2 regions of the Aeromonas enteropelogenes genome follow, and region 2 is predicted to be linked to the other one. Evidence: predicted binding sites of a transcription regulator. Region 2 holds the regulator's gene; the other holds the start of a gene.
What was found. The regulator NrdR, encoded in region 2, represses ribonucleotide reductase genes. The targets are predictions, from matches to a motif close to CACNNTATANNGTG.

Region 1 (7,729 bases), 1.4 Mb from region 2:
GCCGTTGTCGTCATCAATATTGTTGAGCGGCTTGGTGGGCAGCGCGATTTCCAGACAGAGGTTGGACTGGCGCACCGGCGCCACGCTCGGATCGAACGGGCTGTGGGTGTTGCAGTGATCCACGTTCTGGATGTAGATGCGACCGGTGCCGGCGCGCTCCTGCATCATCAGGGAGAAGAGATCCACCGCCTTGAGGGTCTTCTTGCGAATGCTCGGATCCTGCTCGTACTTGACGTAGAGCGCTTCAAATTTGTCCTGATCCGCAAAGAAGGCGTCATACAGACCCGGAGCATCAGACGGGGAGAACAGGGTGATGTCGCCGCCCTTGATCAGGCGCTGGTACATCAGCTTGTTGATCTGCACCCCGTAGTCCATGTGACGGACCCGGTTCTCTTCCACGCCGCGGTTGTTTTTCAGTACCAGCAGGCTCTCCACCTCGGTGTGCCACAGGGGGTAGAAGAGGGTGGCCGCACCGCCGCGCACGCCGCCCTGGGAGCAGCATTTGACCGCAGTCTGGAAGTATTTGTAGAAGGGGATGCAGCCGGTGTGGAACGCTTCACCGCCACGGATGGGGCTGCCCAGACCACGGATACGGCCGGCGTTGATGCCAATACCGGCGCGCTGGGAGACGTAACGCACGATGGAGCTGGCGGTAGCGTTGATGGAGTCCAGACTGTCGTCGCACTCGATCAGCACGCAGGAGCTGAATTGGCGGGTCGGGGTGCGCACGCCGCTCATGATCGGGGTCGGCAGCGAGATCTTGAAGGTCGAGACCGCATCATAGAAGCGCTTGATGTAGTCCAGACGGGTATCTTTCGGGTACTTGGAGAAGAGGCAGGCCGCCACCAGCATGTAGAGGAACTGCGGGCTCTCGTAAATTTCGCCGGTGACGCGGTTCTGGACCAGGTACTTGCCTTCCAGCTGCTTTACCGCGGCGTAGGAGAAATTCATGTCGCGCCAGTGATCGAGGTGGGCGTTGAGCTCCTCGTATTCGGCCTGGGTGTAGTCTTCCAGCAGGTGCTTGTCGTACTTGCCCATGTCCACCAGCTTGGCGACGTGCTGATAGAGGTGGGGCGGCTCGAACTGGCCGTAGGCCTTCTTGCGCAGGTGGAAGATGGCCAGACGGGCAGCCATGTACTGATAGTCAGGGGTCTGCTCGGAGATAAGGTCAGCGGTCGCCTTGATGATGGTCTCGTGGATGTCGGCGGTACGGATGCCGTCATAGAACTGGATATGGGACTTGAGCTCCACCTGGGAGACCGACACGTTGTCGAGACCCTCGGCGGCCCAGTCCAGCACGCGGTGAATTTTATCCAGATCGATGGGTTCTTTGTGTCCGTTACGCTTCGTCACAAACAAGTTCATTGGCTGATGACCCCTTTCATTGATACCTGCCGGCATCGGTTGATTCCCGAAAAACCATCGCACAATGCTGCCGTGCTGACACCGACTTGAGGCGGAATTGGGCAGAGATTGTGCGATGAATCACAAGATATAGTGTTATTTTGATTTCGAGCTACAAGATAGTGAGGTCAGCCCCTCAATGCAATGTGTGGATAACTGGCTTGCTGTGGATAAATTGTGAGTGTTGCGACCGCTGTTAGTGATCGCTCACAGTGAGCGGGTTTTCATTCGTCCGCTTCGTCAAATGCAAGTATCCAGATCGAAGATGGAAAATTTAAATAACTTTTTTTGCTTGCGAAAGAGGGGGGATTTTACTAGCGCCAGAACACTGATTATCCCTTATGCAACAGGGGACAAAAGCTGTCCAGTTGTTGCGGTCGCGCTTCTTCGCGGCGCTGATGCAGGTATGGTGGACCCGGGGACTGCGAGGCGCCTTGGTTTTTCATATGAGTATGGCGGTAGGGGTAAGGTGCCTTTTTTATCCATCAATAAGGGATGGCTATACGGCAGGGTATAGGGATTGTCCGGGCATAAAAAAGGCGGACAACATGTTGCCCGCTTTTGGATGATCGCAGGATCAGCCCAGCTCGTAGCGTAACCAGTGGTGCAGCGCCTGCACGGTATCGAATTGCAGATCCGCGCCCCAGTCGGCGGGATCCTCATTGTCATTCAGATAACCCCAGCCAGCGACGGCGGTGCGCATCCCTGCATTGCGACCCGCTTCTATATCTCGCACATGATCTCCCACATAGAGGCAGTGGGCGGCATCGACCCCCAGCTGCTCGCAGGCAAAGTACATGGGGGCGGGGTCGGGTTTGCGCACCGGCAGGGTGTCGGCACTGACCGTTACGCCGCAGCTGGCGAGTTCGGGCAGGGCGGCCAGGAGGGGTTCTGTGAGAAAACCCGGCTTGTTGGTGACGATGCCCCAGGGAAGTTGCCGCTCGTCGAGCCATTCGATGAGATCCACCATTCCCTCATAGGGGCGGGTACCGACGCAGAGGTTGGCCGCATAGTGGTCGAGCAGGGCGGTGCGCAGGCGGGTTGCCCCCAGCTCCTCAAGCAGCTCGTCGCCAAGGCCTGCCTTGAGCAACCCGAGCGCTCCATGGGAGGTGGTCTGGCGGATGATGTCGTCAGAGAGGGGCGCAAAGCCCTCACTTACCAGCACATGGTTCACGGCGGCGCCGAGATCCGGCGCCGTGTCGAGCAGGGTGCCGTCCAGATCAAACAGCACGCAGCGAAGGGGGGCCCGAGGGGTATCTGCCATCAGCTCTGCTCCGGGCGAACAAATTCCACCATGTAGTTGACGTCGACGTTGCGGCCGAGCTTGAAGTGGTTGGTGAGCGGAGAGTAGTGAACGCCGCTCATGTCGCGTACCAGGAGGCCTGCTGCTTCACCCATGCGGCACAGTTCGGCCGGGGTGATGAACTTTTTGTGGTCGTGAGTCCCCTTGGGCACCATCTTCATCAGGTATTCGGCCCCGACGATCATCATCAAGTAAGACTTGGGGTTGCGGTTGATGGTGGAGACAAACACCTTGCCGCCCGGGCGTACCAGGGTGGCGATGGCGCGCAGCACGGAGGCCGGATCCGGCACGTGCTCCAGCATCTCCATGCAGGTGACCACGTCGTACTGGCCGGCGGCTTCGGCTGCGTGAGCCTCGGCGGTGATCTGGCGGTATTCAAGCTCCACCCCCTGCTCCAGGGCGTGCAGACGGGCCACACCGAGGGGCTCCTTGCCCATGTCGATGCCGGTTACCCTGGCACCGCGGCGGGCCATGCTCTCGGAGAGGATGCCGCCACCGCAGCCGATGTCGAGCACGCGCTTGCCAAACAGGCCGCCGCTCTTGTCGGTGATCCAGTCAAGGCGCACCGGATTGATCTGGTGCAGGGGCTTGAACTCTCCCTCCATATCCCACCAGCGGGAGGCGATGGCTTCAAATTTGGCGATTTCGGTCAGATCGACATTGGCGTCACTGTTCATTTCTCGAAGATCCTGTGGCAAGGGCGCGAGGGGGAGTCGCGCGCAATCTATTGTCCTGGCGGGCATTATAACGGACGGACTTTGTCAAACCAGCCCGATTTGTGGCTTAAGAAATTCGCCTTGGTGTGTTACCATGTCGCGCTGTTTAAGCCAAAGAACAACTAATTAGGGATTAAGGCTTTCTATGAGCGATCTGGCCAGAGAGATCACGCCGGTCAACATCGAAGAAGAGCTCAAGAGTTCCTATCTTGATTACGCCATGAGCGTGATCGTAGGACGAGCTCTGCCGGATGTGCGTGATGGCTTGAAACCGGTTCACCGCCGCGTTCTGTATGCAATGAACGAGCTGGGGAACGACTGGAACAAGCCCTATAAAAAATCGGCCCGTGTGGTCGGTGACGTAATCGGTAAATATCACCCGCACGGCGACAGTGCCGTGTATGACACCATCGTCCGGATGGCGCAGGATTTCTCCATGCGCTACATGCTGGTCGACGGTCAGGGCAACTTCGGTTCGGTCGACGGCGACAGCGCCGCCGCCATGCGTTATACCGAAGTGCGGATGGCCCGCATCTCCCATGAGTTGCTGGCGGATCTGGACAAAGAGACCGTGGACTGGGTGCCCAACTATGACGGCACCGAGATGATCCCGGCTGTCATGCCCACCAAGGTTCCCAACCTGCTGGTCAACGGCTCCTCCGGTATTGCGGTGGGCATGGCGACCAACATTCCTCCTCACAACCTCACCGAGATAGTCAACGGCTGTCTGGCGCTGATCGAGAATGGCGATCTCACCATCGACGAGTTGATGACCTATATCACCGGGCCTGATTTCCCCACCGGCGGCATCATCAACGGTCGCTCCGGCATCGTGCAGGCGTACCGTACCGGTCGCGGCTCCATCTATGTGCGTGCCAAGGCCGAGGTGGAAGTGGACGATAAGAGTGGTCGCGAGACCATCATCGTCCACGAGATCCCCTATCAGGTGAACAAGGCTCGTCTGATCGAGAAGATCGCCGAGCTGGTCAAAGAGAAGAAGATCGAGGGCATCAGCGCCCTGCGCGATGAGTCCGACAAGGACGGCATGCGCATCGTTATCGAGATCAAGCGCGGCGAGTCCGGCGAGATAGTGCTGAACAATCTCTACAAACACACCCAGATGCAGACCACGTTCGGCATCAACATGGTGGCGCTCGATAACAACCAGCCCAAGGTGATGAACCTCAAAGAGATCCTGGATGCGTTCCTGCTGCATCGCCGTGAAGTGGTGACCCGCCGGACCGTGTTCGAACTGCGCAAGGCGCGGGATCGGGCGCACATCCTGGAAGGTCTGGCGGTAGCGCTGGCCAACATCGATCCGGTGATCGAGCTTATTCGCCACAGCGCGACCCCGGCGGATGCGAAAGCGGGCCTGGTTGCCAAAGGCTGGGAGCTCGGCAACGTGGCTGCCATGCTGGAGAAAGCCGGTGACGACGCGGCCCGCCCCGAGTGGCTGGAGCCCGAGTTCGGCATTCGCGATGGTCACTACTACCTGACCGAGCAGCAGGCCCAGGCCATCCTTGACCTGCGTCTGCACAAGCTGACCGGCCTCGAGCACGAGAAGATCCTGGAAGAGTACCAATCTTTGCTGGAGCTCATCGCCGAGTTGCTGCACATCCTGGCAAGCCCGGTTCGCCTGATGGAAGTGATCCGCGACGAACTGCTGGCCGTGCGCGAGCAGTACGGCGACGAGCGTCGCACCGAGATCAGCATGTCCAGTGCCGAGATCAACATCGAAGATCTGATCACTCCGGAAGACGTGGTCGTGACCCTGTCTCACCAGGGTTACGTGAAGTATCAGCCGCTCTCCGACTACGAGGCCCAGCGCCGCGGTGGTCGTGGCAAGTCGGCCACCCGGATCAAGGAAGAGGACTTTGTAGAGCGTCTGCTGGTGGCCAACACCCACGACACCATTCTGTGCTTCTCCACCCGTGGCAAGGTCTACTGGCTCAAGGTGTATCAGCTGCCGGAGGCATCCCGTGGCGCCCGCGGTCGTCCGATCATCAACCTGCTGCCGCTGGATGAGGGTGAGCGCATCACTGCCATTCTGCCGGTCAAGGAGTATGACGCCGACAAGTATGTGTTCTTTGCCACCGCCAACGGTACCGTGAAGAAGACCAGCCTGTCCGACTTCAGCCGTCCGCTCTCCTCCGGTATTCGCGCCATCAACCTCAAAGAGGGTGATGAGCTTATCGGGGTGGACATCACCGATGGCAGCAACGAGATCATGCTGTTCTCCGATGCGGGCAAGGTTGTTCGCTTCGCGGAAGGCAGCGGTCGCGCTGATGCCGATGCCACTGACGAGGTCGACACCGACGACGACGCCGGCAACGACGATGATGGTAGCGACAACGGCGAAGGCACCGAAAGCAAGGGCACCTTCAAGGGCGTACGCCCCATGGGTCGTACCGCTGCCGGTGTGCGCGGCATCAAGCTGGGCGCCGGTGACCGTGTGGTATCCCTTATCGTGCCCCGTGGCGAAGGTGCCATCCTCACCGCCACCGAGAACGGCTACGGCAAGCGTACCGCGCTGGATGAATACCCGACCAAGAGCCGCGGTACCCAGGGCGTTATCTCCATCAAGGTGGACGAGCGCAACGGCAAGGTGATCGATGCGATCCAGGTTGAGGATACCGACCAGATCATGCTGATCACCAATGGCGGCACCCTGGTACGCACCCGCGTTGCCGAGGTGAGCGTCATCGGTCGCAACACCGGCGGTGTGCGTCTGATCCGTACCGGTGAGGACGAAACCGTGGTCGGTCTGCAGCGTATCGCCGAGAGCGACGAGGACGAGAACGACGCAGTGGCCGTGGAAGGTGAGGTGTCCGAAGGCACTGATACCGCAGCGGACACCGGTGCTGTCGATGCCGGGGAGGCGGGCGACGAGTAATCGTTCTCCGTTTGCCTGATGAAGAAAGAGCGACCTCATGGTCGCTCTTTTTATTTGCGCGTGGTTGGTGTCAGCCAGGCGTGAAACCGAGGTGAGTGGCTGTCATGCCCTTGTCATCGGGGAGTGTCATCCTGATACGGCAACCAGCGAGTTATCCCTGTTATTACTGTTACAAGGAGCTGCATATGACCAGTTGGATCACATGGGAGATCTGGTGGAACCGGGTATGGGGCGAGCCAGAGATGCTGCATGCAAGGGAGGAAGAGCACGAGGTCGCTCATGAACCCTCGCGACTGCCGGTCGAACTGCTGACGCAGGGGCGGAGAGATCAGCCCGGTTGAACCGCCCCCTCGCAAGAGGGTCAAGTTCAGGGGCCTGCCATCATGATCGGAATTAAAACAGGCTGAGCTGTTCCCCGGGACGCATAAAGAGATCGCGCCGTAATTGAATGTGCCGCTTGCCGAGCGCAAGGCGCCTGCTGATGAGGCGAAAGCGCTGGGCAAGCAGATCGGCAAACTGACCCTGACCGCGCATGCGGGTGCCGAAGGCTGAACTGTTGAGGGTGCCGCCCCGGCTCGCCCGCAACTGGTTCAAAATGGCCTCCTTCTGGCCCGGATAGTGTTCATCCAGCCAGTCGCTGAACAGGGTGGTCAGCTCGTGAGGGAGGCGCAGCAAGATGTAATCGGCGCAGCCGGCGCCAGCCGCGACAGCGGCCTTGATGATCTGCTCGAGCTCGGGCTCGTTGAGGCGCGGGATCATGGGGGCGGCCAGCACCCCGACCGGCACGCCTGCCCGGGTCAGCTTCTCGATCACCTTGAGCCGGCCGGCTCCGCTGCTGGCCCTCGGTTCCAGCTGTCGTCTGAGGGTTTCATTGAGGGTGGTGACTGACACCATCACCTGGAACAGGCCCTCCCGGGCCAGCTCGGTCAGCAGATCGAGGTCGCGCAGGATCATGGCGCTCTTGGTGATGATCCCCACTGGGTGGCGATGGGCCAGCATCACCGTCAAGAGCTCGCGAGTGAGGCGATAGTGCTGCTCGATGGGTTGATAGGGGTCGGTATTGGCCCCGAGGACGATGGTTTGTGGCTGATAACCCGGTTTGGCGAACTCCTTGCGCAGCAGATCGGCGGCGTTGAGCTTGGCAAACAGTCGGGTTTCGAAGTCAAGGCCGGGGGAGAGCTCAAGATAGGCGTGACTGGGCCTGGCATAGCAGTAGATGCAGCCGTGCTCGCACCCCTGATAGGGGTTGATGGAGCGGCTAAAGGGAATGTCGGGGGAGTCGTTGTAGCTAATGATGCTACGGGCCTGAATCTCTGTTATCCGGGTTTGCGGGTGGCTTGGGGTGAAGGCCGCCTCCCACTCGGATTGCTGCCAGCCGTCGTCAACCACCTCGATAAGCGGGCCGCTGAAACG
Region 2 (7,729 bases):
TCGTTGCAGTGGAGCGATACCCCAAACAGCAGATCGCGGAAATAGTTCAGGTCCACACCCTTGGTGTCCTGATCGATCTTGAACTGTTCTTCGATGTCACCCACATTGGCCTTGGTCATCTGCCACTGGTAGATGGCCTGGGTGGCGCAATGGCGGGCTTTACGGCGCTCGGACGGTTTCAATGCATTTCTCCTCGTTACACGTCCAGTTCTTTCAGGACGTTGATCATTTCGAGCGCTGCCAGTGCAGCCTCTGCACCCTTGTTACCCGCCTTGGTACCTGCACGCTCGATGGCTTGTTCAATGTTTTCAGTGGTCAGTACGCCGAAGGCAACCGGAATTTCATATTCCATCATTACCTGGGCCATGCCCTTGCTGTTCTCGTTGGCGACCAGATCGAAGTGGTAGGTGCCGCCACGGATGACGGTGCCGACCGCCACGATGGCGTCGTATTGACCACTCTTGGCCAGTTTCTTGATGACCAGTGGCATTTCAACCGCACCCGGCACTTTCACCAGGGTCAGGTTGCTGTCCTGTACCTGGCCTTGACGCTTCAGTACGTCCACTGCGCCACTCACCAGGCTGTCGTTGATGAAGCTGTTGAAGCGGGCAACGACAATCGCAACGCGCGCTGCTGGAGCGGCAATATTTCCTTCGATAACCTTCATTGGAAATCCTGTATCTGTGCAATCAAAAGGGCCGGAGTCAAAAGTGCGCACATTCTAGCACAACAGACCCACGACAAAAACCATGGCCGCAACAGGCGGCCATGATAGTGATTTAAGCGAAACGAGGCGCTTATTCGCCGACGTATTCCACCACTTCCAGGCCAAAACCGCCGAGGGCGTGGTACTTCTTCGGCGAGCTCAGCAAGCGCATCTTGCCCACCCCCAGCGCCTTGAGGATCTGGGAGCCGACGCCGACCCGGCGCGAGGTGCCTTGCCACTTGGCCCCTTCCGGTGCCAGCCCCTTGTCGGCGGCCTCGAACCCCTTGACCCGGGCCAGCAGCTCGGCGCCATGGGCTTCCGCTCCCAGGATCACCAGCACCCCGCCCTCGTCGGCGATGCGGGCCATGGATTTGGGCAGCGGCCAGCTGCGTGCCGCATGACGGTCGGTCAGCAGCAGATCGCTCAGCACGTCGTGCAGATGGACCCGCACCAGGGTCGGCTGATCCGCCTGCACCTCGCCTTTCTTCAGGGCAAAGTGAACCTGGTTGTCGATGGTGTCGCGGAAGGTGATGAGATCAAACTCGCCATATTCGGTGGGCAGCTTGCATTCGGCCACCTTCTCGACCGTGGTCTCGTGCTGGTTGCGGTACTCGATGAGATCCGCAATGGTGCCAAGCTTGATGCCGTGCTGCTCGGCGAAGATCTCGAGGTCCGGGCGGCGCGCCATGGTGCCATCCTCGTTGAGGATCTCGACGATGACGGAGGCCGCCTCGTAACCTGCCAGACGAGCCAGGTCACAACCCGCCTCGGTGTGGCCGGCGCGGGTCAGCACACCACCATCCTGCGCCATCAGCGGGAAGATGTGGCCCGGCTGCACCAGATCGGAGGCCTTGGCGTCCGGCGCCACGGCAGCCTGTACGGTCACGGCGCGATCGGCGGCGGAGATGCCGGTAGTGACCCCTTCAGCCGCTTCTATGGTCACGGTGAAGGCGGTGGAGAACTGGGCGTTGTTGCGATCGACCATCAGCGGCAGCGCCAGCTGCTTGCAGCGATCCCGGGTCAGGGTCAGGCAGATGAGACCGCGGCCATAGCGGGCCATGAAGTTGATGTCTTCCGGGCGGACACAGGAGGCGGCCATGATGAGGTCCCCTTCGTTCTCCCTGTCTTCGTCGTCCATCAGGATCACCATCTTGCCAGCCTTGATATCGGCAATGATTTCCTGGGTTGTGCTCAGCGCCATGGGCTACTCCATCAATGTGCGTGGGGATTGAGCCTGCGGGCTCAACTCGACCTGGGTTTATGTGGCTCTAGATTGGGGCACCCTGGCCCATTTCAATCGGAGCGGGATCACAGAACGGTGTTTTGCTTCGCCTCAGAGAAAACCGGCCTTGGCCAGCTTCTCCAGAGTCAGGTTAGAGGCCGTGCTCTCCTGGCTCTTGCCCATCATCAGCCGCTCCAGATAGCGGGCGATCTGATCCACCTCGAGGTTAACCCGCTGGCCCGGTTTCCACTGGGCGATGGTGGTCTCCTGGGCTGTGTGGGGCACGATAGTCAGGCGAAACAGATCCCCCTGCACCGCGTTGACTGTGAGGCTGATGCCGTCCACCGCGATGGAGCCCTTCTCGGCGATGTAGCGGGAGAGCGACCCTGGCGCCTTGATCCAGTATTCGATGGCGCGGCCGCTGCTGGCGACACTCTTGACCTCGCCCACCCCGTCCACGTGGCCGGAGACCAGATGACCTCCGAGGCGGGAGGTGGGCATCAAGGCCTTCTCGAGGTTGACTCTATCGCCCACCTTCGCCTCGGCAAAGCCGGTGCGCGACAGGGTCTCCAGCGACACGTCGGCGGTATAGCTCTGGTCACCCAGCGCCACCACCGTGAGGCAGACGCCGTTGGTCGCGATGGAGTCACCCAGTTTCACGTCGCCAAAATCCAGGGTCGGCGCGTGTACGGTGAGGGCCATGTCTTCGCCCTGGCGGCGCAGGCTGGCCAGGGTTCCCACCGCTTCGATAATTCCGGTAAACATGCAGATCACCTTGCTGATGACGGGGCCGGCCCGGCCCCGCTGAAAATGAAAAGTTCAGGTTATCTTTAGCCATGGTGCGAGTGGCTTGCGCTCCCTCACACGACCAACCGTGAAAGCAGCCGGCTCGTCAGGCAATCCTGGCCGTGATGCGAATATCCTGCCCCACCAGCCGTACATCCTTGATATTGAGCTTGGGCGCCTGGAACAGACGGGTGAGCGCCGGCAGGTGGAACAGGCCGCGCCCCTCATCACCCATCAGTTTCGGTGCCTGATAGAGCACCAGCTCATCCACCAACCCCTTCTCCAGCAGGGCACCGCACAGCCGCGGCCCCGCCTCCACCAGTACCGAATTGATGTTCTGCTTGGCCAGCAACATGAAGAGACTGACAAGGTCCAGCCTTCCCTCGTGCAGCGGCAGCTCCAGTTGCTGCACCCAGGCAGGCCACTCTCCGCCGGCCTGGTAGCGGGCCAGCAGCACAGGACTCTCGCTCTGGAACAGGGGCAGGTCGGGGGTCAGGCGGTTTTGCGAATCGACGATGACCCGCAGCGGCTGGCGCAGGGTCTCCTTGGGATAGGCGGCCTTGACTGAGGAGGGCAGCTCATCCCAGCGCACGGTCAGGGAGGCGCCATCAGCCAGCACGGTTTCGGCGCTGGAGAGCACCGCATCGTGGCGGGCCCGCAGCCGCTGCACATCGCGGCGCGCATCGGGGGAGGTGATCCACTGGCTCTCGCCGCTCGCCATGGCGGTGCGGCCATCGAGACTGGCGCCAAGCTTGACCGTCACCAGCGGAAACGCGGTGCGCATCCGCTTGAAGAAGCCCGGGTTGAGCGCCTCGGCCTCGGCAGCCAGCAGGCCGAAATCAGCCTTGATCCCCGCCTCGGAGAGCATCCGCAGGCCGCGACCGGCCACTTGGGGGTTGGGATCCACCATGGCAGCCACCACCCGGCTGACGCCGGCCTTGATCAGCGCCTCGGCGCAGGGCGGGGTACGACCATGGTGGGAACAGGGTTCCAGAGTCACGTAGGCGGTGGCGCCGCGTGCCTTTTCACCCGCGGCATGCAGGGCATAGACCTCGGCATGGGGTTCACCGGCACGCTGGTGCCAGCCCTCCCCCACCACTTCGCCGGCCTTGACCAGCACGGCGCCGACACAGGGGTTGGGCGCCGTGGTGTAGCGGCCACGACGGGCCAGTTCGAGGGCCCGACTCATCCATCGGTAATCGTCTTGACTAAACATCTGGGCTCCCGTTACAGGCGAGAAAAGAGGGTCATTCATACAAAGCCTGACGCAGGCTTACTTCTCCAGCTTGGCAATCTCTTCGCCAAACTCGCGAATATCTTCAAAGCTGCGATAGACGGAGGCGAAACGGATATAGGCCACCTTGTCGAGCCCCTTGAGTTCGTCCATCACCAGGTTGCCCACCAGCTCGGAGGCGACTTCACGCTCGCCGGTGGCGCGCAGGCGAGACTTGATATGGTTGACCGCCTTTTCGATGGCCTCCATGCTCACCGGGCGCTTCTCCAGCGCCCGCAGAATGCCGGCACGCAGCTTGTCCTCGTTGAACGGCTCGCGCGAGCCGTTGCTCTTGATGACCCGCGGCATCACCAGCTCGGCCATCTCGAAGGTCGTGAAGCGTTCATGGCAGAGCAGACACTCACGACGGCGGCGTACCTGATGGCCTTCGGCCACCAGACGGGAATCGATCACCTTGGTATCAACGGCACTACAGAAAGGGCAATGCATCGGACCTCCGGCGTTAACAGAAACGGGCTCCTGCCCCACGGGGCCAGGCACTAGGCCGCTCAGTGTAACACGGCCATCCAAAACCGGTAAAAGCCCAGAAAAAACAATGCCACCCGAGGGTGGCATTGCTCTTCAACCTAAAAGGTCAGGCTGATTATGCATAAACCGGGAAACGGCGGCAGATGTCCAGCACCTTCTCGCGGGTGTTGGCCAGCACTTCGTCGTTGTCGTGGTTGTCCAGCACATCGCAGATCCAGTGGGTCAGCTGGATGGACTCGGCTTCCTTGAAACCGCGGCGGGTGATGGCCGGGGTACCAATACGCACACCGGAGGTGACGAACGGGGAGCGCGGGTCGTTCGGCACCGAGTTCTTGTTGACGGTGATGTTGGCCTTGCCCAGCGCAGCGTCTGCATCCTTACCGGTCAGCTCGCGGCCGATCAGGTCAACCAGCATGAGGTGGTTGTCGGTGCCGCCGGAGACGATCTTGTAACCGCGCTCGATAAAGGTCGCAGCCATCGCCTTGGCGTTCTTCACCACCTGAGCCTGATAGGTCTTGAACTCGGGCTCCAGCGCCTCTTTGAAGGCAACAGCCTTGCCGGCGATGACGTGCATCAGCGGGCCACCCTGACCACCCGGGAAGACGGCGGAGTTGAGCTTCTTGTACAGATCTTCGTCGTCGGCGGCGGAGAGGATCAGACCACCGCGCGGACCGGCCAGGGTCTTGTGGGTGGTGGAGGTGACCACGTGAGCATGGGGAACCGGGTTCGGATAAACGCCGGCGGCAATCAGACCGGCCACGTGAGCCATGTCGACGAACAGGTAGGCACCGATCTTGTCGGCGATCTCGCGCATACGGGCCCAATCGACGACGCCGGAGTAGGCAGAGAAGCCACCGATCATCATCTTCGGTTTGTGCTCAACGGCCAGACGCTCCATCTCGTCGTAATCGATCTTGCCGGACTCGTCGATGCCGTAGGGAATGATGTTGTACAGCTTGCCGGAGAAGTTGACCGGGGAGCCGTGGGTCAGGTGACCGCCGTGGGCCAGGTTCATGCCCAGCACTGTGTCGCCCGGTTGCAGCAGAGCCATGTAAACGGCGCTGTTGGCCTGGGAGCCGGAGTGCGGCTGCACGTTGGCATAGGTGGCACCGAACAGCTCTTTGGCGCGCTCGATGGCCAGGGTTTCGACCACATCCACATACTCGCAACCACCGTAGTAGCGCTTGGCCGGGTAGCCTTCGGCGTACTTGTTGGTCAGCTGGGAGCCCTGAGCTTCCATGACGCGGGGGCTGGTGTAGTTCTCAGACGCAATCAGCTCGATATGCTCTTCCTGACGACGGGTCTCGTCTGTGATGGCCTGCCACAATTGCGGATCATAATTGGCGATGGTCATGTCACGTTTCAACATCCGTTTCTCTCCTGAAAATCGTTTGCGCGTTAGGTGAAGTGGGGCAGCGCATTGTAACGTGAGCTGGATCAAAGAGACAGTCCAACCACCCAAAAAAATGTTGAATTTATGTTGTAAAAAACGAGTGCGATCACGTCTTCAGATCTAAAGCCTCCCCCCTCCTCGATCAGGATGCCGAGGGAACATGGTGTGAAAGCCACGCTTCCAACGCTTGCTGCGCCGCCTCGAAACGCCCCCTCAATGTGCCAGTATCCCCCTCTCCTGCCTCCAGCGCGGCGCAGTAATCGGCAAATTCTCCGAGCCCCAGGGCCAGAGCGCTCCCCTTGAGCTTGTGGGCCAAAGATCGCCTCTGCTCTTCATCATCGCTTTGCTCCAGTCTGGCGACCAGCTCGCCCCCCTGGCTGGCGAACAACTCGGCCAGCTGGCGGATGCGCGGCCCGCCCAGCAGGTGCAGGTCAGCTTCCAGCACAGGGTTGGCGATCCGCGTCGGCTCAGCCGGGACGGGTGGCAAACCCTGCTCGACAAGCAGTGGTGCGGCAGGCTCGCCCTCTTCCTGAAACTGGCGTTCGATGGCGCTGGCCAGGGCCGCCAGGCGCACCGGCTTGCCGACGAAATCGGCGAACCCGGCGGCGAGACAGTGGCGGATATCCTCCGGGTACATCTGGGCCGAGATGGCGATGGCGGGCAGGCCGCAGCCATGTTCCTCCTCGCTGATGGCGACCAGATCCTCGCGCAACGTCATGCCATCCATGTCCGGCAGGTTGATATCGAGCAGGGCCAGCTCGAAGGGGCGCTCGGTCACCCGCGCCAGCGCGGTGCGCCCGTCTTCGGCCAGAGTAACCCGGTGGCCGAGGCGTGCCAGCATGCCCTGGGCTACCAGCCGGTTGATCTCGTTGTCCTCCACCAGCAGGATCTCCCGCGGCTGGCCGAGGCGCACCGGCTGGGAGCTAACCGGCAACCGGGCAGCCGAGCGCTGCAGCGGCAGGCTGAAGCTGAATTCACACCCTTGACCCGGTTCGCTGGAGAGATTGAGCTCTCCGCCCATGGCCGCCACCAGCCGGCGGCTGATGGCAAGCCCCAGCCCCGTGCCCCCCTGATGGCCCATGTCCCGCTTGCGCTGGCGGAAGGCCTCGAACACCGCCTCCTGCTCCCCGACCGGAATGCCGGGGCCCGAGTCTTTCACCACGAAGCGGATGCAAGGCTCGGCACAGGGGCCCGCACAAGCCAGAGGGGCCACCACCAGGGTGATGCACCCCTCGCCGGTAAACTTGACCGCATTGCCCAACAGGTTGGCGAGCACCTGGCGTAGCTTGCCCACATCCCCCTCCACCACGGGGGGGAGCGAAGGGGCATACTCCAGCGCCAGCGCCACCCCTTTTCCCTCGGCCTTCGGTCTGAACAGGGCAATAAGCTCGTCGGCGAGCTGATGGAGGGGGAAAGGCTCGCGACGCGCCTCCACATGGCCCGCCTCTATCTTGGAGTAGTCGAGGATGTCGTTGAGGATCTCCAGCAGGGATTCGCCGCTGTGCTCGATGGCGGCCAGATAGCGCTGCTGGGTCTCGCTGAGATGGGTGTCTTCCAGCAGGGTGAGGCCGCCGAGGATGCCGTTCATGGGGGTGCGAATTTCGTGGCTCATGGTGGCGAGGAACACCGACTTGGCCCGGTTGGCCTGCTCCGCCTCGGCGCGGGCCAGCCGCTGCTTCTCCACCTCTTCGTTGAGGCGCGCATTGGCATGGCTGAGCTGCTCCGTGCGCTCCTCGACCCGCGACTCCAGCTCCCGCTGATAGCGGCCAAGTTCAATGGCATTGTCACGAAACACCTGCAGTGCTCGCGCAAGCTCCGCCAGCTCGTCGCGCCCCGCTTCCCCAACCGGCGTCAACGGCG

Region 1: the regulator NrdR is predicted to act here: its motif matches at 1,487-1,500, upstream of nrdA (class 1a ribonucleoside-diphosphate reductase subunit alpha).

Annotation. Positions count from the first base shown of each region.
Region 1 covers NZ_CP083625.1:3,432,778-3,440,506, forward strand. The annotation lists gene nrdA (class 1a ribonucleoside-diphosphate reductase subunit alpha) at 1-1,365, opposite strand, end outside; gene LA321_RS15955 (HAD family hydrolase) at 1,982-2,668, opposite strand; gene ubiG (bifunctional 2-polyprenyl-6-hydroxyphenol methylase/3-demethylubiquinol 3-O-methyltransferase UbiG) at 2,668-3,384, opposite strand; gene gyrA (DNA topoisomerase (ATP-hydrolyzing) subunit A) at 3,569-6,316, shown strand; gene LA321_RS15970 (hypothetical protein) at 6,502-6,657, shown strand; gene LA321_RS15975 (PA0069 family radical SAM protein) at 6,710-7,729, opposite strand, start outside.
Region 2 covers NZ_CP083625.1:464,423-472,151, forward strand. The annotation lists gene nusB (transcription antitermination factor NusB) at 1-182, opposite strand, end outside; gene ribH (6,7-dimethyl-8-ribityllumazine synthase) at 197-667, opposite strand; gene ribBA (bifunctional 3,4-dihydroxy-2-butanone-4-phosphate synthase/GTP cyclohydrolase II) at 798-1,907, opposite strand; gene LA321_RS02140 (riboflavin synthase) at 2,040-2,693, opposite strand; gene ribD (bifunctional diaminohydroxyphosphoribosylaminopyrimidine deaminase/5-amino-6-(5-phosphoribosylamino)uracil reductase RibD) at 2,821-3,930, opposite strand; gene nrdR (transcriptional regulator NrdR) at 3,988-4,437, opposite strand; gene glyA (serine hydroxymethyltransferase) at 4,592-5,845, opposite strand; gene torS (TMAO reductase system sensor histidine kinase/response regulator TorS) at 6,012-7,729, opposite strand, start outside.